Regions from separate parts of the Aeromonas intestinalis genome, predicted to be linked through region 2. Evidence: predicted binding sites of a transcription regulator. Region 2 holds the regulator's gene; the other holds the start of a gene.

Region 1 (15,133 bases), on a different contig from region 2:
GTGGCGAATCTGGATGGCAGCGGCGAGGCGGTTTCCGCCAAGAGCCTGATGAAGGTCATTGGCCTGGGGGTGAAATGCGGTCATCGCCTCGCGTTCCGTGCCGAAGGGCCGGATGCCGAAGCCGCCCTCAAGGGGCTGGGCGCCGCCATCGCCGCCGGCCTGGGAGAGGGGGCGCACTGATGGAGATCGTCACCATTACCCTGAACCCGGCGCTGGATCTCACCACTCGTCTCGAGGCCCTGGTGCCCGGCGAGGTGAACCTGGTGAGCGAGGGCAACCTGCGCGCCGCCGGCAAGGGGATCAACGTCGCCATGGTGTTGAAAGATCTGGGGCGCGAGGTGGGGCTCAGCGGCTGGCTCGGCGACGCCAACCAGCAGAGCTTCGTGTCGCTCTTTGCCGAGCGAGAACTTGCGGATCACTTCGTGCGGGTCGCGGGCAGCACCCGCATCAACGTCAAGATCTCCGAGCAATCGGGGCGGGTCACCGATCTCAATCTGCCCGGCCTTGACATCAGCGACGAGGCGGTGCATCAGCTGGAGGCGGCCATCGACGAGCTGGCCCCGCACGCGGACTGGTTCGTGCTGGCGGGCAGCCTGCCCAAGGGCGTGGAGCCCGCCTACTGCGCCCGTCTCATCAATTTGCTCAAGGCCCGTGGCAAGAAGGTCATCTTCGATTGCAGCGGCGAGGCGCTCAAGGCGGGTCTCACCGCCGCACCGACCCTGGTCAAACCCAACCTCGAGGAGCTTGCGCAGTGGGCCGGGCGTCCCGTCAAGACCCTGAAAGAGCAGGCCGAGTGTGCCCGCGCCTTGCAGGCGGATGGCATCGAGCACGTGGTGATCTCCAACGGCGCCGAGGGCCTTGTCTGGTTTGGCCCGGATGCCGTCTGGCAGGCCGTGCCGCCACGCATGCAGGTAGTCAGCACAGTCGGTGCCGGTGACTCCCTGGTGGCCGGGCTGGCCCATGGTCTCAGCCTCGGCTGGGCACCCGAGCAGACCCTGCGTCTGGCGACCGCCGTCTCGGCCCTGGCGGTGAGCCAGGTGGCGGTGGGCTTCAGTGATATCGCCGTCTTGACCCCTTTACTCGAGCAGGTGCGGCTGCAACGCCTCAGTCCCGCTCACTTTGATTCCATGGAACCTTCAGGAGATGCCCAATGAAAGCAATCTTGGTCACGGCTTGCCCCGCGGGCATCGCCACCAGCTTTCTCGTAGCCAAACGGATAGAACAGCAGGCCAAACAGGCGGGCTGGACACTGCAACTCGATACCCATTCGAGCGTGCAGCCCCGTCAGCAACCCTCGGCCGCCGACATTGCCGCCGCCGATCTGGTGCTGGTGGTGGCCAGCGCCCCGGTGGATCTCGCCGCCTATGATGGCAAGCGCCTCTATCAGGGCAGCCTGGATCTCGCCCTGCAGGATCCTGCCAACCTGCTGAGCGCAGCCGAGGGGGAGGCCAAGGTCTATCGCCATCAGGCTACCGCCGTCGTGGCCAAGCCTGCCAGCTCCACCAAGCGCATCGTGGCGGTCACCGCCTGCCCAACCGGGGTGGCTCACACCTTTATGTCGGCGGAAGCGCTGGAAACCATGGCCAAGCAGCTGGGTTATGAGATCCGTGTCGAGACCCAGGGCTCGGTCGGTGCCCAGAACGCCCTGACGGCGGACGAGATTGCCGCCGCGGATCTGGTATTCCTCGCCACCGACATCGAGGTGGACATGGCTCGCTTTGATGGCAAACCGGTCTATCACACCAGCACGGGGGCGGCCCTCAAGAAGACTCGCGCCGAGCTGGACAAGGCCTGGACCGAGGCCTCCGTCTACCGTCACAGCGGCGCCGCCGTTGCCAAGAAGGAAGAAAAGGCCGGCCCCTACAAGCACCTGCTGACCGGGGTCTCCTTCATGCTGCCCATGGTGGTGGCCGGTGGCCTCATCATCGCCATCTCCTTCATCTTCGGGATTGAGGCGTTCAAGGAGCAGGGGACCTTGGCTGCCGCTCTGATGCAGATCGGCGGCGGCTCGGCCTTCGCCCTGATGATCCCGGTGCTGGCGGGCTACATCGCCTACTCCATCGCCGATCGCCCGGGTCTGGCTCCCGGCATGATCGCCGGTATGCTGGCAAGCTCGCTGGGCGCCGGTTTCCTCGGTGGCATCGTCGGCGGCTTCCTGGCCGGTTACAGCGCCAAGTTCCTGAGTGACAAGGTGCGCCTGCCGGTGACTTTGGAAGCGCTCAAACCCATCCTCATCATTCCGCTGTTTGCCAGCCTGTTCACCGGTCTGGTCATGATCTACGTGGTGGGCGGCCCGGTGGCCGGCATCATGAGTGCCATGACCGAGTTCCTCAACAACATGGGCTCCGCCAACGCCGTGCTGCTGGGAGTCATCATCGGCGCCATGATGTGCTTCGACATGGGTGGCCCGGTCAACAAGGCAGCCTATGCCTTCGGGGTCGGCCTGCTCGCCTCCAAGACCTATGCCCCCATGGCTGCCGTGATGGCTGCCGGCATGGTACCGGCGCTCGGGATGGGCATCGCCACCTTCCTCGCCAGCAAGAAGTTCATCAAGGCGGAGCAGGAAGCGGGCAAGGCCTCCTTCGTGCTGGGTCTGTGCTTCATCTCCGAAGGGGCCATTCCGTTTGCCGCCAAGGATCCGATGCGGGTCATTCCGGCCTGCATGGTGGGCGGCGCCCTGACCGGCGCCCTCTCCATGCTGTTCGGCTGCGAGCTGGTGGCGCCTCACGGCGGCCTGTTCGTGCTCTTCATCCCGAACGCCATCAGCCATGTGTTCATGTATATCCTGGCCATCGCGGCAGGCTCACTGGTGACCGGTGTCGCCTACGCCATGCTCAAGCGGGCGGAGCAACCGGCGGCCAAGCTGGCAACGGCCTGAGTGGTTGACGCTGTCAAGGGTGAAATGAATCCGTAGTTGGATTGTGCAAAAGGCGACCAGATGGTCGCCTTTTTTATTGCTCTCATGCCTTCGCGTAGATAAACAGGATCGAAAAAATGATGATGGGCAGTTAAAAATCCCACCCGGCAGGGGGCGATGGGGGCTGCTCGGCCGCCTCCCGTGCCTTGCGCCGCGCCGCCTCCACCCGCGCCTTGCGGCCCCGGCACAGGCGCATCACCTCCTGCTGCTCGGCCGGGGTCATGGTCAGCCAGTTGAAACGCTCCTCCCGACTGCGCAGGCAACCCTTGCAGTAACCCTTGTTGTTGACCTCACAGACCCCGATGCAGGGACTCTGGAGCGGGAAGATCTCGAGCTGTTCCATTCACCACCTCTCGCGCCGCGTTACCTTGTTATAACCCAGAGTGGCCCGTTGGCGAAGGGGAAGCCATGCAGGGCATAGCCGCGCCAGATCGGCGGCGGGAGAGAGGGTGAGCCAAAGGAACACCTGGCATGAAGGTGCTGGCCGCAAGGCATGATGGCTGCCCGGGGAGGGCGCTCGGTGCCCGGCCCTCGGCTAAGCTTCGAGATGCGGTTCATCTATCTGGAGTCACAAACATGAAAGGGTTTCACCAAGGATCGGGTCTCGCACTGATATGGCTGGTGGCCAGCGGGTCATTGGGCGCCGCCGAGCTGGTCAATCGCAACATCACCGAGGCGGACGTCAAGGCCGCGCAGGATGGCTGGGGCAAGGCCCTGGTCCAGATCAGCGACGACTACCGGACGGGAGGCATCGACAAGGCCAGGGCGACCGCCAACGCCGTGCTCGACAGCGCCTATGGCTATGCCGACGGGCCCGTGCTGTTCAAGCCGACCCTGGCGAGCGGGGCACAGACCTTTCGCCTGACCAAGGCGGGGGCGCTCGCCTATTTCGTCGGCCACGATCCGGCCTATCCGGCGGATACCGGCTTTGCCCTGAAGAACTGGCAGCGCTACCGCTACGACAATGCCGCCATCTACATCGATGGCAACATGGCGCTGACCATGGGGACGGTACACCTCGTCGATCGGGACAACAAAGAGGTGGACGTGGACAAGACCTGGGGTTTTCGCAAGGGGGACGATGGCAAGGTGCGCATCATCCTGCATCACTCCTCGCTGCCTTACTCCCACTGATCCCGTGTATCCCGTGTAGTCCGGGGCTGGCCACGCTGCGACAGGGCAGTTGGCCAACCTGCCTCTCCTTTCTTTCTGATGTGCGGCGCATCGGCGCCATCCTCCCGTCCTCTTTGGTCGTACCCTGGTGTCGCAGGGATCGACAAGTGCGATGAATTTTGCAATTTATGGGGTCAACAGGGCCCGAGTTTTTGTATGATAGCGCCGCCCATGACGGGGCCGGGGGCGAGCCTTGAGCGGCGATGATGTCTCAGCCCAGGTCATTGATTGAATTCATCATTATTTTCATGAAGTTAGCGTTTTCTGGTTAGACGAGGAATTATGAACAAACGCGCGTACTGGTTGAGTGCCCTGGCGCTTGGGCTGGCAGGTTGTGCCAGCGATCCCGAGCCCGCCAAGGTGCCCCCGAAGAAGCCTGAAGCCAGATGCTTTTTGAACTGCGAGGTGCCAGTCAATCTGGGCAAGCAGTATCTGGATGGCACACTGCCGGATGATCTGGTGCGGGTGGAGTATGTCAACAGCCGCCAGTCGTCTGACTTCAGCCGATTCGGCCCCCAGAGCCGACTGGTGCTGGAGCGTTCCGGCCGGATGGCGAGCCGCTATGGCGAGCTCTATCGCCAGCTCTCCAGCTGGGTAGCCAACGGGGGCGATCCCGCCCAGATCACTCGCTACGGCATCAGCCTGGCCCAGCTTGGCGGCGCCGATCGCATGGGCAACGTGCTCTTCACCGGCTACTACTCACCGGTACTGGAGGTGCGCCACCGCCCGGATGCCAAGTACAAGTACCCCATCTATGCCATGCCCAACTGCGGCGGCCGTTGCCCGACCCGGGCCCAGATCCACCAGGGCGCCTTGTCCAACCGGGGGCTGGAGCTTGGCTACAGCAAGTCTCTCATCGACAACTTCCTGATGGACGTGCAGGGCTCGGGGTTCGTGCACTACGGCGATGACGACAGGCTGCAATACCTGGGTTACAGCGGCAAGAACGGCCACGGCTATGTCAGCATCGGCCGGGTGCTGATCGACAGGGGCGAGGTGCCCAAGGAGCAGATGTCCATGAAGGCCATCAAGGATTGGGCCAACCGTCAGCCGGAGGCGAACGTCATGGAGCTGGTGGAGCAAAACCCCTCCTACGTCTTCTTCGAACGCCGTCCCACCAATGACGTAGTGGGGGCCGCCGGTATTCCGTTGCTGCCCATGTCGGCGGTGGCGGCGGACAAGACCCTGCTGCCCATGGGCACCCCCATACTGGCGGAGGTGCCGCTGCTCGACAAGGCGGGCAACTGGACCGGCAAGCATCAGCTGCGGCTCTTGATCGCCCTGGACGTGGGCGGTGCGGTCAAGAAGGGGCACCTGGATCTTTACCACGGCATGGGGGAGAAGGCCGGGGTGGCCGCGGGTCACTACAAGCACTTCGGCCGGGTCTGGAAGCTGGGTCTGCACCACGGCCCCACTGCCGCGCCCTGGATCTGACCGACGCGGGCAGCACATGCATGAGAAATAAAAAAGCCGCCGGATTATCCGGCGGCTTTTTTGTGGGCTGCAGGTGGTGACGAGCATCACCCAGACCTGGATGTGGGTCTCAATCCTTCTTCACATCCAGCCGGATGGTCCCCACCGGCTTGCAGCAGCAGGGCAGGCACTCTCCCTGGGAGACGAAGGCCAGCGGCACACTGGGGTAGTACACCCGGCCTTCGAGCAGCGGGGTGCGGCAGGCGCCGCAATAGCCGCTGCGACACTGGAACTCCACTTGATGGCCGTGGCGTTCCAGGGTCTCCAGCACGCTCTCGCCGGGGTGGGCGTGCAGCACGCCATCCTGGGTGTGCACCAAGGGCGTCAGGGTTTCCTGCTCGGCCTCATGGCGCAGTGCAGGGGACGGGGTGCCGATGGCATCACTCATCACGCATGCCAGCGCGTCGACACCCGCTGCCCGTCATGGCGCGACAAGCCCCAAGTCTCATCACAGCTCGAAATCACCGAGATCATCGGCGTGCACTTCGCTGTCGATCTGGCCGACCAGGTAGGAGCTGACTTCCACTTCCTGGGGGGCGACCTGCACGTTGTCGGACGACAGCCAGGTGTTGATCCAGGGAATGGGGTTTTGCTTGGCACCGGCAAAGGCCGGCTGCAGGCCCACCGCATTCATGCGCAGGTTGGTGATGTACTCCACGTACTGGCAGAGGATGTCCTTGTTCAGGCCGATCATGGAGCCGTCCTGGAACAGGTACTCGGCCCACTCCTTCTCCTGGATGGCAGCTTCCTTGAAGATCTCGAAGCAGGCCTGCTCGCACTCGACCGCGATCTCGGCCATGTCCGGATCGTCGTTGCCGCTGCGCATCAGGTTCAGCATGTGCTGGGTGCCGGTCAGATGCAGGGCCTCGTCGCGGGCGATCATCTTGATGATCTTGGCGTTGCCCTCCATCAGCTCGCGCTCGGCGAAGGCAAAGGAGCAGGCGAAGCTCACATAGAAGCGGATCGCCTCCAGGGCGTTGACGCTCATCAGGCACAGATAGAGCTTCTTCTTCAGGCCGCGCAGGGTGATGGTCAGCTCGCGATCACCGACCCTGTGGGTGCCTTCCCCGTGCAGGTGATAGAGGGCGGTGGCCTCGATCAGATCGTCATAGTAGTGACTGATGGAGCCAGCGCGTTTGAGGATCTGCTCGTTGGTGACGATGTCATCGAACACCTGGCCCGGGTTGTTGACGATGTTGCGGATGATGTGGGTGTAGGAGCGAGAGTGGATGGTCTCGGAGAAGGCCCAGGTCTCGATCCAGGTCTCAAGCTCCGGGATGGAGACCAGCGGCAGCAGCGCCACGTTCGGGCTGCGACCCTGGATGGAATCCAGCAGGGTCTGGTACTTCAGGTTGGAGATGAAGATGTGCTGCTCGTGGGGAGGCAGAGCCTGATAGTCGATGCGATCGTGGGAGACGTCCACCTCTTCCGGGCGCCAGAAGAAGGAGAGCTGCTTCTCGATCAGCCGCTCGAAGATGTCGTGTTTCTGTTGATCGTAACGGGCCACGTTGACCGATTGGCCAAAGAACATCGGCTCCTTGAGTTGATCGTTTTGGGTCTGGCAGAAGGTTGAATAGGCCATGGTTGTCGAATGTCGCGAAATGGGGGAAACAGGAAGGCGGGAGCTTCATGCTCCCGCCCAGTTATCAGATCTTGCAGTGGCTTATATTTTACAAGCCCCGCCAGCACAACCGTCATCTTGCAGATCGGTCTGGGCATCGTCCGCACCATCACGGGTGTTGTGATAGTACAGGGTCTTGAGGCCGTATTTGTAGGCGGTCAGCAGATCCTTGAGCAGCTGCTTCATCGGTACCTTGTTGCCTTCGAAACGGGCGGGATCGTAGTTGGTATTGGCGGAGATCGCCTGATCCACAAATTTTTGCATGATACCGACCAGCTGCAGGTAACCATCGACGCTCGGTTGCTTCCACAGCAGTTCGTATTGATCCTTCAGGCGGTGATACTCCGGCACCACCTGCTTGAGGATGCCATCCTTGGAGGCCTTGACGGAGACCAGACCACGGGGCGGCTCGATGCCGTTGGTGGCGTTGGAGATCTGGCTGGAGGTCTCGCTCGGCATCAGGGCGGTCAGGGTGGAGTTGCGCAGACCCACGGTCTTGATCTCGGTGCGCAGCGCTTCCCAGTCCAGGTGCAGGGGCTCGTTGCACAGGGCGTCCAGATCCTTTTTATAGGTATCGATGGGCAGGATCCCCTGGGCATAGGTGGTTTCGCCAAAGGCCGGGCAGGGGCCGAACTCGCGGGCCAGCTGCACCGAGGCCTTCAGCAGGTAGTACTGGATAGCCTCGAAGGTGCGGTGGGTCAGCGCGAGGCCGGAGCCGTCGGAGTAGCGAGCACCATTTTTTGCCAGATAATAGGCATAGTTGATCACCCCAATCCCCAGGGTGCGGCGATTCATGCTGCCTTTTTGCGCGGCTTTCAGCGGATAATCCTGATAGTCGAGCAGGGCATCCAGGGCGCGGACGGCCAAGTCTGCCATCTCTTCCAGGTCTTCGAGCTTCTCGATGGCGCCGAGGTTGAAGGCGGACAGGGTGCACAGGGCGATTTCGCCATCCTCGTCATCCACGTTGTTGAGCGGCTTGGTGGGCAGCGCAATTTCGAGGCAGAGGTTGGACTGGCGCACCGGGGCGACAGCCGGATCGAACGGGCTGTGGGTGTTGCAGTGATCCACGTTCTGGATGTAGATGCGACCGGTGCCGGCACGCTCCTGCATCATCAGGGAGAACAGATCCACGGCCTTCAGGGTCTTCTTGCGAATGGCCGGATCCTGCTCGTACTTGACGTAGAGCTCCTCGAACTTGTCCTGATCCGCGAAGAAGGCGTCATACAGGCCAGGGGCGTCGGAGGGGGAGAACAAGGTGATGTCGCCGCCCTTGATGAGGCGCTGGTACATCAGTTTGTTGATCTGGACCCCGTAGTCCATGTGACGGACCCGGTTCTCTTCCACGCCGCGGTTGTTTTTCAGCACCAGCAGGCTTTCCACTTCGGTGTGCCACAGGGGGTAGAACAGGGTGGCCGCACCGCCGCGCACGCCGCCCTGGGAGCAGCACTTCACGGCAGTCTGGAAGTACTTGTAGAAGGGGATGCAGCCGGTGTGGAAGGCTTCGCCGCCACGGATGGGGCTGCCCAGACCGCGGATGCGGCCGGCGTTGATGCCGATGCCGGCGCGCTGGGAGACGTAACGCACGATGGCGCTGGCGGTGGCATTGATGGAGTCCAGGCTGTCATCGCACTCGATCAGCACACAGGAGCTGAACTGACGGGTCGGGGTCCGCACACCGCTCATGATGGGGGTGGGCAGGGAGATCTTGAAGGTCGAGACCGCATCGTAGAAGCGCTTGATGTAGTCAAGACGGGTATCTTTCGGGTACTTGGAGAACAGGCAGGCCGCCACCAGGATATAGAGGAACTGCGGGCTCTCGTAGATCTCGCCGGTGACGCGGTTCTGTACCAGGTACTTGCCTTCCAACTGCTTGACCGCGGCGTAGGAGAAGTCCATGTCGCGCCAGTGATCCAGGTAGGCGTTGAGCTCTTCGAATTCGGCCTGGGTGTAGTCGGTCAGCAGGTGCTTGTCGTACTTGCCCATGTCCACCAGCTTGGCAACATGCTGATAGAGGTGGGGCGGCTCGAACTGGCCGTAAGCCTTCTTGCGCAGGTGGAAGATGGCCAGACGGGCGGCCATGTACTGGTAGTCCGGGCTCTGTTCGGAAATCAGGTCGGCGGCAGCCTTGATGACGGTCTCGTGGATGTCGGCGGTACGGATACCGTCATAGAACTGGATGTGGGACTTGAGCTCCACCTGGGAGACCGACACGTTGTCGAGCTTCTCGGCAGCCCAGTCGAGCACGCGGTGAATCTTATCCAGATCGATGGGTTCTTTGTGTCCGTTACGCTTCGTCACAAACAAGTTCATTGGCTGATGACCCTTATTAGCTGATACCTGCCGGCATCGGTTGATTCCCGAAAAACCATCGCGCCACGCTCCCCACGGACCTGGCTTGGTAAAGAGTGGGGGCGTACTGCGCGATGAATCACAAGATATAGTGTTATTTTTAATGCGAACTACAAGATAGTGAGGTCGTCCCCGTATTGCAACGTGTGGATAACCTCATTGCTGTGGATAAATTGTGGGTGTTATGGGATCTGTTAGTGACTGCTCACAGTGAGTGGGTTTTCATGCGTCCGATCCGTCAAATGCAAGTCCGAAGATCGAAGATGGAAAATTAAAATAACTTTTTTTGCTTGCGAAAATGGGTCGGTTTTACTAGCAAATTCAGGCTGGTTATCCCTTGAACGGCAAGGGACAAAAGCTGTCCGATCCGGTCGAAATGGCTGACGGCCACGCAGGAAAAGGGGGAGCCCGACCCGGCTCCCCTCGTGATGTTCAACAGCTTTGCCGTGGAGTCTTGCGCGTTCATCGACGGATGCTAGGCCCCGATAAGGTGCCGGCCATATCCATCAATCGATGCGCCGGATTCAGCTCAGTTCGTAGCGCAGCCAGTGGTGCAGGGCCTGCACCGTGTCAAAATGCAGATCCGCGCCCCAGCCGGCGGGATCCTCGTCATCGTGCAGATAGCCCCAGCCCGCCACCGCGGTGCGCATGCCGGCGTTGCGACCCGCTTCGATGTCGCGCACGTGATCCCCCACATAGAGGCAGTGCGCCGCATCCACCCCGAGTTGCTCGCAGGCGAAATACATGGGGGCGGGGTCGGGCTTGCGCACCGGGAGGGTGTCGGCGCTGACGGTGACACCGCAGCCCGCCAGCGCCGGCAGGGCGGCCAGCAGCGGCTCGGTGAGAAAGCCCGGCTTGTTGGTGACGATGCCCCAGGGCAGCTGCTGTTCTTCGAGCCATTCGATGAGATCCAGCATGCCGTCATAGGGGCGGGTGCCGACACAGAGGTGAGCTGCGTAGTAGTCGAGCAGGGCGGTGCGAAGGCGTGTCGCCCCGAGTTCTTCAAGCAGCTCGTCCCCAAGGCCGGCCCTGAGTAGCCCCAGCGCCCCGTGGGAGGTGGTCTGGCGGATGATGTCGTCAGAGAGTGGTGCAAAGCCTTCGCTTATCAGCACATGGTTGACGGCGGCGCCGAGATCCGGAGCCGTGTCGAGCAAGGTGCCGTCGAGATCAAACAGCACGCAGCGCAGGGGCGCCTGGTTGGCGGCGCTCATCAGCCTTGCTCCGGACGGGTGAAGCTCACCATGTAGTTGACGTCCACGTTGGCCCCCAGCCTGAAGTGGCCGCTGAGGGGGTTGTAGTGCACCCCGCTCATGTCCTCAACCACCAGGCCCGCCGCTTCACCCATGCGGCACAGCTCCGCCGGGGTGATGAACTTCTTGTGGTCATGGGTGCCCTTGGGCACCATCTTCATCAGGTACTCGGCGCCCAAGATCATCATCAGATAGGCCTTGGGGTTGCGGTTGATGGTGGAGACCACTACCTGGCCGCCCGGGCGCACCAGGGTGGCGATGGCCCGCATCACGGACGCCGGATCCGGCACGTGTTCGAGCATCTCCATGCAGGTGACCACATCATACTGGCCACTGGGCCCTTGCTCAGTCACTTCCGCGGCGTGTGCCTCGGCGGTGATCTGGCGATACTCGAGCTCGACCCCGGCTTCCAGGGCGTGCAGGCGGGCGACGCCGAGCGGCTCCTTGCCCATGTCGATGCCCGCCACCTTGGCGCCGCGCCGGGCCATGCTCTCGGCGAGGATGCCGCCACCGCAACCGATGTCGAGGGTACGCTTGCCAAACAGGCCACCGCTCTTGTCGGTGATCCAGTCAAGGCGGATGGGGTTGATTTGATGCAGCGGCTTGAACTCGCCCTCCATATCCCACCAGCGGGAGGCAATGGCTTCAAATTTGGCGATTTCTGTCAGATCGACATTGGCATCAGCGTTCATTTTCATGGATCCTGTGGCAGGGGCGCGCAAGGGGGGAGAGGCGCGCAATCTATTGTCCTGGCGGGCATTATAACGGACGCACTTTGTCAAACCAGCCTGATTTGCGGCTTAAGGTCTTTCACGCGCTGTGTTACCATGTCGCGCTGTTTAAGCCAAAGAACAACTAATTAGGGATTAAGGCTTTCTATGAGCGATCTGGCCAGAGAGATCACGCCGGTCAACATCGAAGAAGAGCTCAAGAGTTCCTATCTGGATTACGCCATGAGCGTGATCGTAGGACGAGCTCTGCCGGATGTGCGTGATGGCTTGAAACCGGTTCACCGCCGCGTTCTGTATGCAATGAACGAGTTGGGGAACGACTGGAACAAGCCCTATAAAAAATCGGCCCGTGTGGTCGGTGACGTAATCGGTAAATATCACCCGCATGGCGACAGTGCCGTGTATGACACCATCGTCCGCATGGCGCAGGATTTCTCCATGCGTTACATGCTGGTCGACGGTCAGGGCAACTTCGGTTCGGTGGATGGCGATAACGCCGCCGCCATGCGTTATACCGAAGTGCGGATGGCGCGCATCTCCCACGAGCTGCTGGCCGATCTGGACAAAGAGACCGTGGACTGGGTGCCGAACTATGACGGCACCGAGATGATCCCGGCTGTCATGCCCACCAAGGTTCCCACCCTGTTGATCAACGGCTCCTCCGGTATCGCGGTGGGCATGGCGACCAACATTCCTCCTCACAACCTCACCGAGATAGTGAACGGCTGTCTGGCGCTCATCGAAAACGGTGAACTCACCATCGATGAGCTGATGACCTATGTCACCGGCCCGGACTTCCCCACTGGCGGTATCATCAACGGTCGCTCCGGCATCGTGCAGGCGTACCGTACCGGTCGTGGTTCCGTCTATGTGCGGGCCAAGGCCGAGGTGGAAGTGGACGACAAGAGCGGTCGCGAGACCATCATCGTCCACGAGATCCCCTATCAGGTGAACAAGGCGCGGCTCATCGAGAAGATAGCCGAGCTGGTCAAAGAGAAGAAAATCGAGGGCATCAGCGCCCTGCGTGATGAGTCTGATAAAGACGGCATGCGCATCGTTATCGAGATCAAGCGCGGCGAGTCCGGCGAGATTGTGCTGAACAATCTCTACAAGCACACCCAGATGCAGACCACGTTCGGCATCAACATGGTGGCGCTCGATAACAACCAGCCCAAGGTGATGAACCTTAAAGAGATCCTGGATGCCTTCCTGCTGCACCGCCGTGAGGTGGTGACCCGCAGGACTGTGTTCGAACTGCGCAAGGCGCGGGATCGGGCCCACATCCTGGAAGGTCTGGCGGTTGCGCTTGCCAACATCGACCCCATCATCGAGCTCATCCGTCACTCCGACACCCCGGCGGACGCCAAGGCCAAGCTGGTTGCCCGTGGCTGGGAGCTCGGCAACGTGGCCTCCATGCTGGAAAAAGCGGGTGACGACGCGGCCCGTCCCGAGTGGCTGGAGCCGGAGTTCGGCATTCGTGAGGGTCACTACTACCTGACCGAACAGCAAGCCCAGGCCATCCTGGACCTGCGTCTGCACAAGCTGACCGGCCTCGAGCACGAGAAGATCCTGGAAGAGTATCAGTCTCTGCTGGATCTTATCGCCGAGCTGCTGCACATCTTGGCAAGCCCGGAACGCTTGATGGAAGTGATCCGCGATGAACTGCTGGCGGTACGCGAGCAGTACGGCGACGAACGTCGCACCGAGATCAGCATGTCCAGTGCCGAGATCAACATCGAAGATCTGATCACCCCGGAAGACGTGGTGGTCACCCTGTCTCACCAGGGCTATGTGAAGTATCAGCCGCTCTCCGACTACGAGGCCCAGCGCCGCGGTGGTCGTGGCAAGTCGGCCACCCGGATCAAGGAAGAGGACTTCGTGGAGCGTCTGCTGGTGGCCAACACCCATGACACCATCTTGTGCTTCTCCACCCGTGGCAAGGTCTACTGGCTCAAGGTGTATCAGCTGCCGGAGGCGTCCCGTGGCGCCCGTGGCCGTCCGATCATCAACCTGCTGCCGCTGGAAGAGGGTGAGCGCATCACCGCCATCCTGCCGGTGAAAGAGTACAGCGATGACAAGTACGTCTTCTTCGCCACCGCCGACGGTACCGTGAAGAAGACCAGCCTGTCCGCGTTCAGCCGTCCGCTCTCCTCCGGTATTCGCGCCATCAACCTCAAAGAGGGTGATGAGCTGATCGGGGTGGACATCACCGACGGCAGCAACGAGATCATGCTGTTCTCCGATGCGGGCAAGGTGGTTCGCTTCGCAGAAGGCAGCGGCCGCGCCGATGCGGCGGATGCCGGTGACGACGTCGAGAACGACGATGATGTCGGCAACGACGATGACGGCAGTGACAACGGCGAAGGTGGCGAAACCAAGGGCACCTTCAAGGGCGTGCGTCCCATGGGTCGTACCGCCGCCGGTGTCCGCGGCATTCGTCTGCCGAGCGGCAACAAGGTGGTTTCCCTCATCGTCCCCCGTGGCGAGGGCGCCATCCTTACCGCCACCGAGAACGGCTACGGCAAGCGCACCGCGCTGGATGAATACCCGACCAAGAGCCGCGGTACCCAAGGCGTCATCTCCATCAAGGTGGATGAGCGCAACGGCAAGGTGATCGATGCGATCCAGGTCGAGGATACCGACCAGATCATGCTGATCACCAATGGCGGCACCCTGGTGCGGACTCGCGTCGCCGAGGTGAGCATCATCGGTCGCAACACCGGCGGTGTGCGTCTGATCCGTACCGGTGAAGACGAGACCGTGGTCGGCCTGCAGCGCGTTGCCGAGAGCGACGAGGAAGAGAACGAAGTCGTCGCCATCGACGGTGAGCAGGCGCAAGGTGCGGACAGCGCGCCAGACGCCGGTGCTGCCGACGACGCCAGCGAAGAGGGTGTAGCCGGCGACGAGTAATCGCAGTCTGCACCGATAAGAAGAGCGACCTCAGGGTCGCTCTTTTTTTTTGTCTGTCGCTTGGCCGAAAGGAGAGTTTGCCAATCATGACGTGAACCCGCGCGTTGCGGTGAGAGACATCACCGAGAAACATGGCAACCTCGTGAACCAGATAGCAACAAAGCGCCCTCGGGCGCTTTGTTGCTTTTACCTTGAAAAGATCAGGGGCTAGCTCAGCCAGCCGAGTGCCAGCGCCAGTCGACCACAGAGCGCCGCCAGCAATATGCCGAGCAGGGTGCGCAGCAGCCAGATCACCACCAGCTGTCCCACGCTGATTGGGATCTTGGTCGCCAGGATGCAGGGGATGGAGGCGGAGAAGAAGAGCACGGAGCTCACCGATACCACGGCCGTCACATAGCGCACCAGCAAGTCAGCATCCTTGAGCAGGATGGCGGGCAGGAACATCTCGGCCAGCCCCGCGGAGAGTGCACGCGCCGTTTCAAGCGGCTCACCCAGATCCAGCAGCCAGGTCATCGGCCACAGCAACCAGCCGAGCAAATCGAACAAGGGCGTGTGCTGGGCCAGCAGCAATCCCAGCAGACCGACCGACAAAATGGTGGGTACCACGGCGGCGGCCATGGTGACGCCATCTTTCAGATTGTCCCTGAGCTGGCGGGAAAGGGAGTCCGCCTGTCGGGATTGGGACAACCCGCAAGCGAGGGCCGTTTGC
Region 2 (15,133 bases):
CCTCCATCTTGCGGGCCACCTTGCCGACGAAGTCCTTGGGCTGGTGACAATCGGTACAGACCGCCTGCACTCCGGAGGCGTTCTTGAAGTGAACGGACTCCTTGTACTCCGGGTAGACGGTGCTCTCCATGGAGTGACAGGAGATGCAGAACTCCAGGGAGCTGGTCTTCTCGAAGCCATAGTGCAGGCCGACGGTACCGGCCAGGGTCACGCCGACCCCGACCAGGATCAGCGCCAGCACCGACCAGCGGCGGCTGGGTGTGCGCAGGAAGTGCCACAGTTTTTTCATGGAAGGTCTCTCACATCGCTTTTTTGATGGGAGCCATGATAGGGAGCGGCTGTGAACAGGGTTGCCGGTAAAAATTAATGAAATAGGGGTATTTATGAAAAAATATGAATAGAATGTTCCCCCCTGTCCCTGCTGCGAGCCCTGCCATGCGCCACCACATTCTGGTCGTCGAAGATGATGTCGTGACCCGCGAGAAGCTGACTGGCTATTTCGAACGGGAGGGCTATGCCGTGACCGCGGTGGAAGACGGGCAGGGGATGCGCACCGCCCTGGCGGAGCAGGATATCGACCTGGTGATGCTGGACATCAACCTGCCGGGGGAAGATGGCCTGCTGCTGACCCGGGAGCTCAGAGCCCGCAGCACGGTGGGCATTATCCTGGTGACCGGGCGCAGCGATGCGGTGGACCGGATCGTGGGGCTCGAGATGGGGGCCGATGACTATGTCACCAAGCCGTTCGAGCTTCGGGAACTGCTGGTGCGGGTCAAGAACCTGCTGTGGCGCATCTCGCTGGCGGCCCCGGCTGCGCAGGCGCGCGAGCCCGATGACGATGCGGTCTGCTTCGGCCCCTGGCGCTTCGACATTCCCCGCCGTCAGCTCACCAAGGACGGGGTGCCGGTGCGCCTCACCAAGGCCGAATACGAGGTGCTGGTGGTGTTCGTCGCCCACGCGGGTCGGGTGCTGAGTCGGGAGCGGATCCTGGCGCTCACCAGCCATCGCGGGGATGGGCCGAGCGATCGCACCATAGATGTGCTGATCCGCCGGCTGCGGGGCAAGCTGGAAGAGGATCCGCGGGATCCCCGGCTGTTTGTCACCGTCCATGGCGAGGGGTATCTGTTTGCCGGTCAGATAGCCCCCTAGGCAGTGAATTGAGCTGTTTTAAATTAAATTTGTGAATTATTTAATAATAAAATTATTTATAAATAGCGAGTTATTCTGCCATCAGACTGGTGGTCGGGTCTCAAATTGCGGGCAGTCGTCCCCTATCTGGTGCCAGGGGGCCTTGGAGCCGACGAAGATGTGAAAGCCCGGCCGCTGGCTCGGCGCCTCGTCCAATACCCCGAGCCGCAGGTTGATCTTGCCGCTGCTGCGCTTCTGGCTGAACAGGCTGGCGCCGCAGTGGCGGCAGAAGGCGAGGCTGGTCTCTTCTGATTTCTGGAAGCGGGCGATGGCATCGCCGCCCTTCACTATTTCCACCTTGTCCCCATCCAGCCCGCCCACGGAGGCGTAATCCGAGCCGGAGAATTTGCGGCACTCGCCGCAGTGGCAGTTGCCCATGTAATCGAAGCTGTCCGGCAGGCGCAGCTTGACGGCGCCGCACAGGCAGCTCGCATGCAGCATTCTCATCCCTTTCCCTCGTCTCTCGGCAGTCTCTCAGGCCAGCTGGTCATCTTCGGCGCGAAACAGCACCTGCTTGCATCTGGCACAGGCCCACTCGCGCCTGAAGTCGGCAAGGTGCACCAGCCCGACTTCCAGTTGCTTGTGATGGCCGCAATGGTGGCAAAACAGGATCTCTCCGTCCACCGCCTCCGGGTGGGCGCTCAGGTACTGGGCCCGGGTCGGGACCTCTTCCCACTGGGTGGTGGGGACACGCTTGCGCTGGTGGCTGTAGTAGACCCAGTAGAACAGAAAGAACACGGTCAGGATGATAAAAGTCAGCAGATGATCCATCACAATTCCCCCGTTTGCCGTCGTGGTCTTCGGATAAAAAATGATTCGAATGAATATCTTATAAGAACCGGCAGGGGGGAATTGTGATCCGCTTCGGGTTTTGGACCGGGGTCAGGGGGTCAGCCCGACCCGGTAGACGGGGCGAAAATCCCCATCCGACAGGGAGTGCTCCGGCGCGCTCAGGGGGGCGCTCAGGGTCAGAATGGGCGGACCCATGACGCGTGGACATCGGGTTTCACTGGCATCCGGCTGGCGGAGCAGGCAGAGAGCCTGGGCCACCGCGAGGCGACCCTGTTCGCGCATCTGATCGCTGTTGGCGGCGAGGATCTTGCCCCGCAGCAGGGCGCGCTGCACCCCATGGCTGAAGTAGATGGAGAGCACTTTGGGATGGTCGGCATGGTGCTGGGCCAGCTCGTTGACCGCCACCTCGGCGGCGATGGCGCCCCCGACCAGGTAGTCGAGGTCGGGATGGTGGGCCAGCGTCTGCTGCACCAGGGTACGCTGGATCTCGCGGCTGTTGTCGCCGCGCGCCGTGGTCACCAGCCGGATGGCGCTGCCGCGGATGGCGTCGATGAAGCCGGATTCGATGAAGGAGGTGCCGCCCCTCGCGTCCGGGCCCGGGAAGAGGGCGACGGTGACGGGAGCGCTATCTGCCGGGTGGCGCTCTGCCAGCCAGTGGCCGATGCGCCAGCCCATCTGGTACCAGGGCACGCCGACCTGGGCGATGGCGAGGCCGGGGGCGAGATCGTTGACCAGCCCGAACACCGGCAGCGGGGTCTGCTTGATGGCATTGGCAAGGCCGTCGTAACTGACCGCGCCGAGCAAGATGGCATCGCTCCCCTCATCCACGCACTGTTGCAACTGTTTGCGCTGCTCGGCCAGGGCGCCGTAACCGCCCGCCTCGTGGATCCGCAGCCGGGCGCCGAGCCGCTTGGCTTCCTCCACCATGCCCTGGTTGACCGACAGCCAGTAGGCATCCCGCAGATGGGGGTAGAGGGCGCACAAGGTCAAGGGCCTGGCCAGCGGGGCCGGTGCCGACCAGCTCAGTCTGGTCGGCTGGCCGGTGAAGGCGCCATCCGGCCAGTGATCCACCTCGAAGGCGACGGCGGGGCGGACCAGCAGGACGAGCAGAATGCACAGAGAGAGGCTTCGCATGGCAGAGGGTTTTGTTAAAGTGTGAGGCCGTATTATCCGGACAAAATCGACCATAACCAAGGGATCCCCCGTGAGAATGTTTTCCGGCCTGGGTGGCAAACTGCTGCTGGCCTTCTCCCTGATGGCCATGTTGACCCTGAGTGCCTCCCTGCTCGGCTGGGTCGGCCTCAATCGTCTGCGCCAGCTGGAGCAGGGGGTGCAGCAGACCCTGGCGGGCCAGGAGAGCGCCCGCACTCTGGCGCGCCTTGGCGGCGAGATCCAGAACGCCTCCCACCTGCTGGCCATGGCGGGCAGCGAAGCGGAACGGGAACATCAGGGACGCCTGCTGACCCTGCTGGGCCAACAGATGCAGCAGGGACTGGAGCAACTTGGCACCGAGGGGGAGCTGGCGCAGTTGCATCGCCTCAGCCAGACCATCATCGGCAATCTCGGCCAGCAGGGCTGGCTGGTGGGGGAGCGGCTCACGCTCATGGCCGAAGGCGGGGCACTGCGTACCCGGTTGGTGGAGGCCGCAGGGGAGGCGGCGGAGCTCGCCCGCAGCCAGATGGAGAACGCCGAAACCGTGATGGTGGCGGGCATGGGCTCCCTCTATCGGTTGCGGGGCAAGCAGGCGGATGCCGCGCTGGATCGGCTGCTGGAGCAGGATCTCGACTGGCTGGAGCAGATGACGGAGCTGCGTCACCGCACCCTGATGCAGCAGCAGCGCATCGAGGAGATCTGGCGCAGCGAACAGCAACCCGCCTTGCAGGAGCTGCAACAGGAGAGCCGCAAGGCCCTGGCCATCTTGCAACTGCGAGCGGGCGCGGTGACGGATCCCGGCCGCCGGGCCTCGGTGGAGCAGGCGCTGGCCTTGCTGGCACAGAGTGACAAGCTGGTGCAACTGCGCAGCGACTGGATTGGCAAAGGGGAGGCGCTGCGAGTGCTGGCCTCGGCCAACGAGGTGATGATGAGTAGCCTCAACCGCCAGGTCGACAGCCTGGTGGCGGGAACCCGGGAGGCCCTCAGCCAGAGTCAGCAAGTGCTGCGCGAGCAGTTGCAACTGCTGGCCAGCGCCCTGGTACTGATCGGCCTGCTCACCCTGGGCCTGCTGATCCTGCTGATGTGGCGCATGGTCTACGGCCGCATCGTCTGGCCACTGCAACACGCGGTGGAGGGGATGAGCCGGCTGGCGCACGGGGATCTGACCCCCCAGGCAACCGGCATGCACCAGGGCCAGGACGAGCTGGCCGAACTCGGCCGAGCCTTGCAGGTGTTTCGCGACAACGCCATCGAGCTAGGCCGCTATCAGCGGGAGCTGGAGTCCCGGGTCGAGGAGCGCACCGGCCAGCTCAGCCATGCCAACCAGCGCCTCAACGAGGAGGTGGAGAAGCAGCGCCAGGCCAGGGATGAGGCGGAGCAGGCCAACCGGGCCAAGTCGGTCTTCCTCGCCACCATGAGCCACGAGATCCGCACTCCCATGAACGGCATTCTGGGGGGGCTCAGCCTGCTGGAAGATACCCACTTAAACCTGGAGCAGCAGCGCTATCTGGCCGCCATCGGCCACAGCGGTGAATCCTTGCTGGAGATCCTCAACGACATCCTCGATTACTCCAAGATTGAGGCGGGGCACGTGGAGGCACGCCGGGAGCCCTTCCCGCTGCGGCAACTGGCGGAGGATCTCTGCACCCTGTTTCGGCCGAAGGCCGAGGCCAAGGGGCTGTGCCTCGAACTGAATTACGGTGACACCCTGCCTGCCGTGGTGGAGGGGGACATGGGCAAGCTGCGCCAGGTGATCGGGAACCTGCTTGGCAACGGGGTCAAATTCACCCGCACGGGGCGCATCACCCTGTCCGTGATGCCGCTGGGGTGCGCCGGCCCCTGTGCCGAGCCCTGCATCGAGTTCGTGGTCGAGGATACCGGCCCCGGTATCCCGGCAGAGGAGCAGCAGGCGGTGTTCGAGGCGTTCCGCCAGCGCAAGCGGGATCTCGGCCATCAGGGGGGCACGGGGCTGGGTCTTGCCATCAGCCGACGGCTGGTGAGCGCCATGGGAGGGGAATTGCAACTGAGCAGCCAGCCGGGGGAAGGTTGCCGGTTCAGCTTCAGTCTGCCGCTGCAACGCTCGGCGGCCCTGCTGCCCGCCGAGCCCCAACCCGTCATGCTGAGTCAGCCCCGGCAGATCCTGCTGGTGGAGGACAACGAGATCAATCGCCTGGTGGCCCAGGGCATGCTGGCACGCCTCGGCCACAGAGTCACCCTGGCGGAGGATGGGCGCACGGCGCTGGCCTGGATCAGTGAGCGCCCCTTCGATCTGGCCCTGCTCGACATCAACCTGCCGGACATGGACGGCATCAGTCTGCGGGAGGATCTCGATGCCATCAGCGAGGAGGTCCATGGACGCCCCCTGCCTGCCATCGCGGTCTCGGCCCAGATGTATCCCGAAGATATTCGCCACTGCCTGGCTGCCGGTTTCGCCGACTTCGTGGGCAAGCCCATGCGGTTGGCAACCCTGGCCAGCGCCATCGCCCGTCAATGCAAGGCAGGCTCCGGCGAGCCAGCAAGGGAGACAGACCTCGCTTCGGACAATGGGGTGCTGGAGGCGGATCTGCCGGTGCTGGGTCTGCCGCGCATTCGCCAACTGGTCGCCCTGTTCGAGTCGCAAGGCGCCGAACTGGTGGCCGAACTGACCACGAGTGAACCCGGTGAGGTACGTCGCCAGTTGGCCCACAAGCTCAAGGGCAGCGCCCTGGCGCTGGGATTGACCGAGTTTGCGAAGCGCTGCGCCGAGCTGGAAGCGGGGGAGGGGGATCCGCGCTCACTGACCCCGGCATTCGAGGCGGCGATCCAGGGATTGCGGCGCTGGCTGATGGCGAAAGCGGGGGCCACCGAGGGATGAAATTCGCCTTTAGTAACATGGATTCAACATTTTTTTAGGTGGTTGGACTGTCTCTTTGATCCCGCTCACGTTACAATGCCGCGGCCCACTTCACCTATCGCGCAAACGATTTTCAGGAGATATACGGATGTTGAAACGTGACATGACCATCGCCGGCTATGATCCAGAGCTGTGGCAGGCCATCACAGACGAGACCCGTCGTCAGGAAGAGCATATCGAGCTGATCGCGTCTGAGAACTACACCAGCCCCCGCGTCATGGAAGCCCAGGGCTCCCAGCTGACCAACAAGTACGCCGAAGGCTACCCGGCCAAGCGTTACTACGGTGGTTGCGAGTATGTGGACGTGGTCGAGACCCTGGCCATCGAGCGCGCCAAGGAACTGTTCGGCGCCACCTATGCCAACGTGCAGCCGCACTCCGGCTCCCAGGCCAACAGCGCCGTCTACATGGCCCTGCTGCAACCGGGTGATACCGTGCTCGGCATGAACCTGGCCCACGGCGGTCACCTGACCCACGGCGCCCCGGTGAACTTCTCCGGCAAGCTGTACAACATCATTCCCTACGGCATCGATGAGTCCGGCAAGATCGACTACGTCGAGATGGAGCGTCTGGCGGTTGAACACAAGCCGAAGATGATGATCGGCGGCTTCTCCGCCTACTCCGGCGTGGTTGACTGGGCCAAGATGCGCGAGATCGCCGACAAGGTCGGTGCTTATCTGTTCGTCGACATGGCTCACGTGGCCGGCCTCATCGCCGCTGGTGTCTACCCGAACCCGGTGCCCCATGCCCACGTGGTCACCTCCACCACCCACAAGACCCTGGCCGGTCCCCGTGGTGGCCTGATCCTCTCCGCCACCGACGACGAAGATCTGTACAAGAAGCTGAACTCCGCCGTCTTCCCAGGTGGTCAGGGCGGCCCGCTGATGCACGTCATCGCCGGCAAGGCCGTGGCCTTCAAGGAAGCCCTCGAGCCCGAGTTCAAGACCTACCAGGCCCAGGTGGTGAAGAACGCCAAGGCGATGGCCGCGACCTTCATCGAGCGCGGCTACAAGATCGTCTCCGGCGGCACCGACAACCATCTGATGCTGGTGGATCTGATCGGTCGCGAGCTGACCGGCAAAGAGGCCGATGCGGCCCTCGGCAAAGCCAACATCACCGTCAACAAGAACGCGGTGCCGAACGATCCGCGCTCTCCCTTCGTGACCTCGGGTGTGCGTATCGGTACCCCGGCCATCACCCGTCGCGGTTTCAAGGAAGCCGAGTCCATCCAGCTGACCCATTGGATCTGCGATGTACTGGACAACCACGACAACGACGAAGTGCTGGCCAACGTGCGCGAGCAGGTGCTGGATATCTGCCGTCGTCTGCCGGTCTATGCCTGATAAGTCAGAGCTTCTGGTATAAAACAATGCCACCCTCGGGTGGCATTGTTGTTGATAGGGGGGCGTCACCTGGGCGCCGCCTCAGCCAGCCAAGAGAATCAGCGTATGCCCAATCAGACCTCGCTCAGCGATGACGACCTTGTCTCGTCCGTCCGCGCCCAATATCACTTTCGCCCAAGCCCCGAGGGGTTGATGGCCTGGGATGTGCGCCGGCTGATCAGGGTCGGCCGCGGGTTGCCGGTGCGAGCCCTGCCGCTGGCTCTGATAGCGGAGCTGGACAAGGAGCACTGGTACGGTCACGGCAGCGAGGCGCCCACGGTGCGCAGCATAGTGGAGCATTGCCAGCTGATGCTGGCCGCCGATCTCGCCTATCCCATCATCCTCGACAGCGAAGGCCGGGTCATGGATGGCATGCATCGGGTCGGCAAGGCGTTGATGCTGGGGAACACGCACATCCACGCGGTGCAGTTTGCGCAGGATCCGGCGCCCGATTATGTGGATTGTGATCCCGACAGCCTGCCCTATGACGACTGAGTGCCTCGAACATGCCAATGCCACCCTCGGGTGGCATTGTTTTTTCTGGGCTTTTACCGGTTTTAGGTGGCCGTGTTACACTGGCAGGCCAAGATCCTGACCCGAGTGGCAGGTGTCCCTTAGTTTCCTGGAGTGTGCGCCGGAGGTCTGATGCATTGCCCGTTCTGTAGTGCCGTTGATACCAAGGTGATCGATTCCCGTCTGGTGGCGGAAGGCCATCAGGTGCGCCGCCGCCGCGAGTGTCTGCTCTGTCACGAGCGCTTCACCACCTTCGAGATGGCCGAGCTGGTGATGCCCCGCATCATCAAATCAAACGGCTCCCGCGAGCCCTTCAACGAGGAGAAGCTCAGGGGCGGCATTCTGCGGGCGCTGGAGAAGCGACCCGTGAGCATGGAGGCGATCGAGAAGGGGGTGAATCACATCAAGTCCCGCCTGCGCGCCACCGGCGAGCGGGAAGTGGCCTCCCAGTTGCTGGGCAACCTGGTGATGGACGAGCTCAAGAGCCTCGACAAGGTGGCCTATATCCGTTTCGCCTCCGTCTATCGCAGCTTCGAAGATATCCGCGAATTTGGCGAAGAGATTGCCAAGCTGGAGAAGTAACGAGGGTGAGCAAGGCAATATCCGCTTCGCCACTCTCTACCTCAAGACGCGAGGATATCCGCCTTGTTTGTGACAAGAAGCGGCGAAGAGCTTGCCAAGCTGGAGAAATAAGCCAGCCACCCACAGATTGTGTTAGAACCCCTATTTTCTCGCGTTGAACGGGAGCCCAGATGTTTAGTCAAGACGATTATCAATGGATGAACCGGGCCCTCGAGCTGGCCCGCCGTGGTCGCTATACCACGGCCCCCAACCCCTGCGTCGGCGCCGTGCTGGTCAAGGCGGGCGTGGTGGTGGGAGAGGGCTGGCACCAGCGTGCCGGTGAACCCCACGCCGAGGTATATGCCCTGCATGCCGCCGGGGAAGAGGCCCGTGGCGCCACCGCCTACGTGACCCTGGAACCCTGCTCCCATCACGGTCGCACCCCGCCTTGTGCCGAGGCGCTGATCAAGGCCGGGGTGACCCGGGTGGTCGCCGCCATGGTGGATCCCAATCCCCAGGTGGGCGGGCGCGGCCTGCGCATGCTCTCCGAGGCGGGCATCAAGGCGGACTTCGGCCTGCTGAGCGCCGAGGCCGAGGCCCTCAATCCCGGCTTCTTCAAGCGGATGCGCACCGCTTTCCCCCAGGTGACGGTGAAGCTGGGTGCGAGTCTCGATGGTCGCACCGCCATGGCGAGCGGCGAGAGCCAGTGGATAACCGGCCCCCTGGCCCGCGCCGACGTGCAGCGCCTGCGTGCCCGCCACGACGCCGTCTTGTCGAGTGCCGAGACGGTGCTGACCGATGGCGCCTCGCTCAACGTGCGCTGGGACGAGCTGCCCCCCTCGGTGAAGGCGGTCTACCCGAAGGAAACCCTGCGCCAGCCCCTGCGGGTGGTTATCGATTCCCAGAACCGGCTGACCCCGGACTTGCCTCTGTTCAAGACCACGGGTCCCGTGCTGCTGGCCCGTCACAAGGTGGACGGGGACTGGCCCGAGTGGGTGCAGCAGCTGGAGCTGCCGCTGCTCGACGGCAAGCTGGATCTGGTGAGCCTGTTCATGCTGCTGGCCAAGCGCAACATCAACTCCGTGCTGGTGGAGGCGGGGCCGCGCCTGTGCGGCGCCCTGCTCGGCAAGGGGCTGGTGGATGAATTGGTACTCTATCAGGCGCCCAAGCTCCTGGGTGACGAGGGACGTGGTCTGTTCCACCTGCCCGAGTTGACCCGGCTGTTCCAGGCGCCCAAGCTCAACCTCAAGGATGTGCGGCTGGTGGGGCAGGATATCCGCATCACGGCCAAAATTGCTTAACCAGCCGCCTGGTGCCGGCTCAAAAAGGTGCGGCGGGTGGCCGATTGAACCAGGCAATCCGCATCACGGGCAAGATTGCCTAGCCACGCGCTTCAAGGCTGGGTGGCCGTGTGAGGGCAACATCCGCCCCACGACCACCAGGGCCTGCGAGGCGCACTTTCCACATTTTCAGAGACGGGGGCAGGCCCCGTCATCAAGGTGATCTGCATGTTTACCGGAATTATCGAAGCCATGGGGACCCTGGCTGCCCTGCGCCGTCAGGGGGAGGACATGGCCCTCACCGTGCATGCCCCGACCCTGGACTTCAGTGACGTCAAGCTGGGCGACTCCATCGCCACCAACGGCGTCTGCCTGACCGTGGTGGCCCTCGGCGACAAGAGCTATACCGCCGACGTGTCGCTGGAAACCCTGTCCCGCACCGGTTTTGCCGAGGCCAAGGTGGGGGATGCGGTCAACCTGGAAAAAGCCCTGATGCCGACCTCCCGCCTCGGTGGCCATCTGGTCTCGGGCCACGTGGATGGCATCGGCGAGGTGAAGAGCAAGTCCGGCAGCGGCCGCGCCATCGAATACTGGATTGCGGCACCGACCGATCTTGCCCGCTACATCGCCGAGAAGGGCTCCATCGCGGTGGATGGCATCAGCCTCACGGTCAACGCGGTAGAGGGCAATCTGTTTCGCCTTACCATAGTGCCCCACACCGCCCAGGAGACCACGATCGCGAACTGGAAGCCGGGCCATAAGGTGAACCTCGAGGTGGATCAGATAGCCCGCTATCTGGAGCGGCTGATGCAGGGCAGGGCCCAGGAACAGAGCGGCTCGACCCTGACCCTAGAAAAACTGGCCCAATCCGGCTTCTTGTAGGCAGTGCAAGTCTCTGTCTGGTTGAAAATGACAGTTGTACTTTGCTATGGATTCTCTGTTTTGCAGTTGAAGTTGCTGCTTGATGGCGGCGATTCAGTGGGGCTGGAGGGCCTTGGCAGGGAGCCCGGCCGCTCATGCACCGGCACACCTTGCTGATTGATGGGTCAAAACGGTTTTCTGTGATCCCGCTCAGGTTGAAACGGGGGCCGGTGCCCCCATCTAGAGCAGCATTACCCGAATCAAATCGAGCCCGCAGGCTCAATCCCGAAGCATGTTGATGGAGTAGCCCATGGCGCTGAGCACAACCCAGGAAATCATTGCCGATATCAAGGCTGGCAAGATGGTGATCCTGATGGATGACGAAGACAGGGAGAATGAAGGGGACCTCATCATGGCCGCCTCCTGTGTCCGCCCCGAGGATATCAACTTCATGGCCCGCTACGGCCGTGGCCTCATCTGCCTGACCCTGACCCGGGATCGCTGCAAGCAGCTGGCGCTGCCGCTGATGGTGGACCGCAACAATGCCCAGTTCTCCACCGCCTTCACCGTGACCATCGAAGCGGCCGAAGGGGTGACCACCGGCATCTCCGCTGCCGATCGCGCGGTGACCGTGCAGGCGGCAGTGGCGCCCGATGCCAAGGCCGCCGATCTGGTGCAGCCTGGCCACATCTTCCCGCTGATGGCGCAGGATGGCGGCGTGCTGACCCGGGCCGGCCACACCGAGGCGGGCTGCGATCTGGCGCGTCTGGCCGGTTACGAGGCGGCCTCCGTCATCGTCGAGATCCTCAACGAAGACGGCACCATGGCCCGTCGCCCGGATCTGGAAGTGTTTGCCGAGCAGCACGGCATCAAGCTCGGCACCATCGCGGATCTCATCGAGTATCGCAATCAGCACGAGACCACGGTGGAGAAGGTGGCCGAGTGCAAGCTGCCCACCGAACACGGCGAGTTTGACCTCATCACCTTCCGCGACACCATCGACAACCAGGTCCATTTCGCCCTGAAGAAGGGGGAGATCCAGGCCGATGAGCCGACCCTGGTGCGGGTGCACCTGCACGACGTGCTGAGCGATCTGCTGCTGACCGATCGCCACAGCGCCCGCAGCTGGCCGTTGGCGAAATCCATGGCCCGCATCGCCGACGAGGGCGGGGTGCTGGTGATCCTGGGGGCGGAGGCCGATGGCAACGAGCTGCTGGCCCGGGTCAAGGCGTTCGAAGCCGCCGACAAGGGACTGGCACCGGAAGGGGCCAGGTGGCAGGGCACCTCGCGTCGGGTCGGCGTGGGTTCCCAGATCTTGAAGACCCTCGGCGTCGGCAAGATGCGCCTGCTGAGCTCACCGAAGAAGTATCACGCCCTCGGTGGCTTCGGCCTGGAAGTGGTGGAATACGTCGGCGAATAAGCGCGTTGGCGATTCGCCGATGCCCAGCCCTGTGCCGAGCATCAGCCGGAAGGGGCGGGATGGGGCGGTGAATCACGGGATGAGCGCCGCGAACGGATAAAACCTTCAATGCCTGCCCGCCTTGTGCGGGCATGGTTTTTTGTCGCGGGTCTGTTGTGCTAGAATGTGCGCACTTTTGGCCGCGGCCCCATTGACGGCCCCATTGATTGCACAGAGACAGGATTTCCAATGAAGATTATCGAAGGAAATATCGCCGCTCCCGAGGCGCGTGTTGCTATTGTCGTTGCCCGTTTCAACAGCTTCATCAATGACAGCTTGGTGAATGGCGCGCTGGACGTGCTCAAGCGTCAAGGCCAGGTCCAGGAGAGCAATCTGACCCTGGTGCGCGTACCGGGTGCCGTTGAGATCCCCCTGGCGGCCAAGAAGCTGGCCAAGAGTGGTCAATACGACGCCATCGTCGCCCTCGGCACCGTCATCCGTGGCGGCACCTACCACTTCGAACTGGTGGCGAGCGAGAACGGCAAGGGCCTGGCCCAGGTGATGATGGAGTATGACATTCCCGTCGCCTTCGGCGTGCTGACCACAGAAAACATCGAACAAGCCATCGAGCGTGCCGGTACCAAGGCGGGTAACAAGGGTGCAGAGGCTGCGCTGAGCGCGCTCGAAATGATCAACGTCCTGAAACAGCTTTAAGGAATAAAACATTGAAACCGTCCGAGCGCCGTAAGGCCCGTCATTGCGCCACCCAGGCCATCTACCAGTGGCAGATGACCCAGGCCAACGTGGGCGACATTGAAGAGCAGTTCAAGATCGATCAGGACACCAAGGGTGTGGACCTGAACTATTTCCGCGATCTGCTGTTCGGGGTAGCCCTCCACTGCAACGAGCTGGACAAGGTGTTTGCACCTTTCCTCTCCCGTCCGCTGGAAGAAGTGGACATGGTGGACAAGGCGATCCTGCGTCTGGCGACCTACGAGCTGACCCGTCGCGATGATGTGCCGCCGCGCGTGGTGATCAACGAAGCGATCGAGCTGGCCAAAGCCTTCGCCGCCGATGACAGCCACAAGTTTGTCAACGGTGTTCTGGACAAGGTGATCAAGACGCTGCCAAAGCGTTGATCCGCTGTCCATCAGCCTTAAGAGAGGAGCCAGCCTAACCGCTGGCTTTTTACTGTATGGGTGAATTTGAGCTGATTGAGAAGTACTTCAAGGTCCCCCACGCCCGCAAGGATGTGGTGCTGGGCCCGGGAGATGATTGCGCCCTGCTGACCCTGCCTGCGGATACCCAGCTGGCGGTGAGCACGGATACCCTGGTGAGCGGCGTCCACTTTTTCCCCGACATGGATCCGGTGGATCTCGGCTACAAGGCGCTGGCGGTCAACCTGTCCGATCTTGCTGCCATGGGCGCCGAGCCGCGCTGGGTCTCCATGGCCCTGACCCTGCCCGCCATCAACGAGGCCTGGGTCGCCGGCTTCGCAGAGGGGTTCCTCGAACTCGCCGAGTACTACAACGTGGCCCTGGTAGGGGGAGACATGACCCGCGGGCCCCTCTCCATCACCGTCTCGGTGAAGGGATCCGTGCCTACCGGCCGCGCCCTGCTGCGCAGTGGTGCCAAGGCGGGGGACGGCATCTATGTGACCGGCACCCTGGGGGATGCGGCTCTCGCCCTTTCCCATCTGCTCGGCAAGCGGGTATTGAACGAGAACCAGCTGGCGGCCGTGCTGCCCAGGCTCGATCATCCCCATCCCCGCATCCTGGCGGGTCAGGCCCTGCGCGGGCTGGCAAACAGCGCGCTGGATCTCTCCGACGGCCTGGCCTCGGATCTCGGCCACATCCTCAAGGCCTCCGGCGTGCGGGCCCAGATCGATCTCAACCTGTTGCCCCTCTCACCGGTGTTGCAGGATGCGGTCTCCGCCGAGGCGGCCTGGCAACTGGCGCTGGCGGGTGGCGATGACTACGAGCTCTGCTTCACCGTGCCCCAGGAGCATCACGGCGCCCTGGACACGGCGCTGGCCAACTGCGGGGTCAAGTTCACCCGCATCGGTCGCATCCTGGCCGGGGAGCCCGGCATCGACTATCTGCTGGATGATCAACCGGTGGCGCTGGAGCTCAAGGGATGGGATCACTTCGCATGATGGCGTGGAACTGGGGCCGCCAGCTGGCGCCGACTGACTGGAATCGACAAGGATGATGATAAAACCCGAACTGAAACGGCTGAACCTGAGAAACCCGCGCCACCTGCTGGCGGTGGGCTTTGGGTCCGGGCTCTCTCCCTGGGCACCGGGCACCATGGGGACGCTGGTGGCAGTCCCGCTCTATTGGCTGGTGAGCGGGCTCTCCACCCCCTGGTTCATCGCCCTGCTGGCGGTGGGCTTCCTGGTGGGGATCTGGCTCTGTCAGGGGGCCACCGACGCCATCGGCATGCCGGATCACGGCGCCATCGTCTGGGACGAGGTGATTGGCTTTGGCGTCACCATGATAGCGGCCCCGGCCGGCTGGGCCTGGATACTGGCCGGTTTCGTGCTGTTTCGGCTGTTCGACGTGATCAAGCCCTGGCCCATCTCCTGGTTCGATCGCCGCATCCACGGCGGTCTTGGCATCATGCTGGACGATCTCATCGCCGGCCTGTTCGCCCTGTGCTGCATGCAGCTGCTGGCGTACTGGGTGCACTGACGGCCAAGGGGGTGAATGCCCCAGCTCAAGGTCGCCTCGAGAGGGCAGACCGGCGAGCCCCTCGCTAGCGACGCAGGTCCGGCATTGCCGGGCCTGCGTCGTTTTGTATGCAATCCCCTCGTTGACCCTTCGCCGAGCCTTTCCGGGGGCGGTGGAAGATGCTGCCTTGACCCTATTTATCTCTGCTTATTTTTCCTTCATCCATATATGCTGCCGTCAAAAAATCATTTCACATAAATATTCACTACTCATTCGAGACTTGAATACTTGGGTGGCGTAGTGGATATGATTGGTTGTTATGATTTTGTTGACATTAAAATGATGCATTTTATGGCATTACCATCACAACATCTGGTAGTGTGATGTTTGTCGCTATTTTATACCTATGATGAAAGCGTTATCTGCGCAAAGTATTGCGAA

What was found. Region 2 encodes NrdR, which represses ribonucleotide reductase genes. Its sites were predicted from a motif close to CACNNTATANNGTG; they were not measured.
Region 1: nrdA (class 1a ribonucleoside-diphosphate reductase subunit alpha) is a predicted target of NrdR. The motif match lies at 9,614-9,627, and genes of this name have one in related genera.

The regions. Positions count from the first base shown of each region.
Region 1 covers NZ_JBSTYK010000007.1:7,427-22,559, forward strand. The annotation lists gene fruB (fused PTS fructose transporter subunit IIA/HPr protein) at 1-180, shown strand, start outside; gene pfkB (1-phosphofructokinase) at 180-1,154, shown strand; gene fruA (PTS fructose transporter subunit IIBC) at 1,151-2,878, shown strand; gene ACW5W7_RS10355 (DUF1289 domain-containing protein) at 3,009-3,260, opposite strand; gene ACW5W7_RS10360 (hypothetical protein) at 3,494-4,051, shown strand; gene mltA (murein transglycosylase A) at 4,373-5,524, shown strand; gene yfaE (class I ribonucleotide reductase maintenance protein YfaE) at 5,634-5,951, opposite strand; gene nrdB (class Ia ribonucleoside-diphosphate reductase subunit beta) at 6,012-7,145, opposite strand; gene nrdA (class 1a ribonucleoside-diphosphate reductase subunit alpha) at 7,227-9,494, opposite strand; gene ACW5W7_RS10385 (HAD family hydrolase) at 10,058-10,744, opposite strand; gene ubiG (bifunctional 2-polyprenyl-6-hydroxyphenol methylase/3-demethylubiquinol 3-O-methyltransferase UbiG) at 10,744-11,475, opposite strand; gene gyrA (DNA topoisomerase (ATP-hydrolyzing) subunit A) at 11,662-14,424, shown strand; gene ACW5W7_RS10400 (YjiH family protein) at 14,632-15,133, opposite strand, start outside.
Region 2 covers NZ_JBSTYK010000005.1:97,844-112,976, reverse strand. The annotation lists gene torC (pentaheme c-type cytochrome TorC) at 1-289, opposite strand, end outside; gene torR (two-component system response regulator TorR) at 436-1,149, shown strand; gene ACW5W7_RS08060 (GFA family protein) at 1,231-1,635, opposite strand; gene ACW5W7_RS08055 (hypothetical protein) at 1,663-1,959, opposite strand; gene torT (TMAO reductase system periplasmic protein TorT) at 2,071-3,114, opposite strand; gene torS (TMAO reductase system sensor histidine kinase/response regulator TorS) at 3,185-5,986, shown strand; gene glyA (serine hydroxymethyltransferase) at 6,114-7,367, shown strand; gene ACW5W7_RS08035 (hypothetical protein) at 7,473-7,901, shown strand; gene nrdR (transcriptional regulator NrdR) at 8,052-8,501, shown strand; gene ribD (bifunctional diaminohydroxyphosphoribosylaminopyrimidine deaminase/5-amino-6-(5-phosphoribosylamino)uracil reductase RibD) at 8,672-9,781, shown strand; gene ACW5W7_RS08020 (riboflavin synthase) at 9,989-10,642, shown strand; gene ribBA (bifunctional 3,4-dihydroxy-2-butanone-4-phosphate synthase/GTP cyclohydrolase II) at 10,932-12,041, shown strand; gene ribH (6,7-dimethyl-8-ribityllumazine synthase) at 12,270-12,734, shown strand; gene nusB (transcription antitermination factor NusB) at 12,746-13,159, shown strand; gene thiL (thiamine-phosphate kinase) at 13,216-14,175, shown strand; gene ACW5W7_RS07995 (phosphatidylglycerophosphatase A family protein) at 14,231-14,713, shown strand.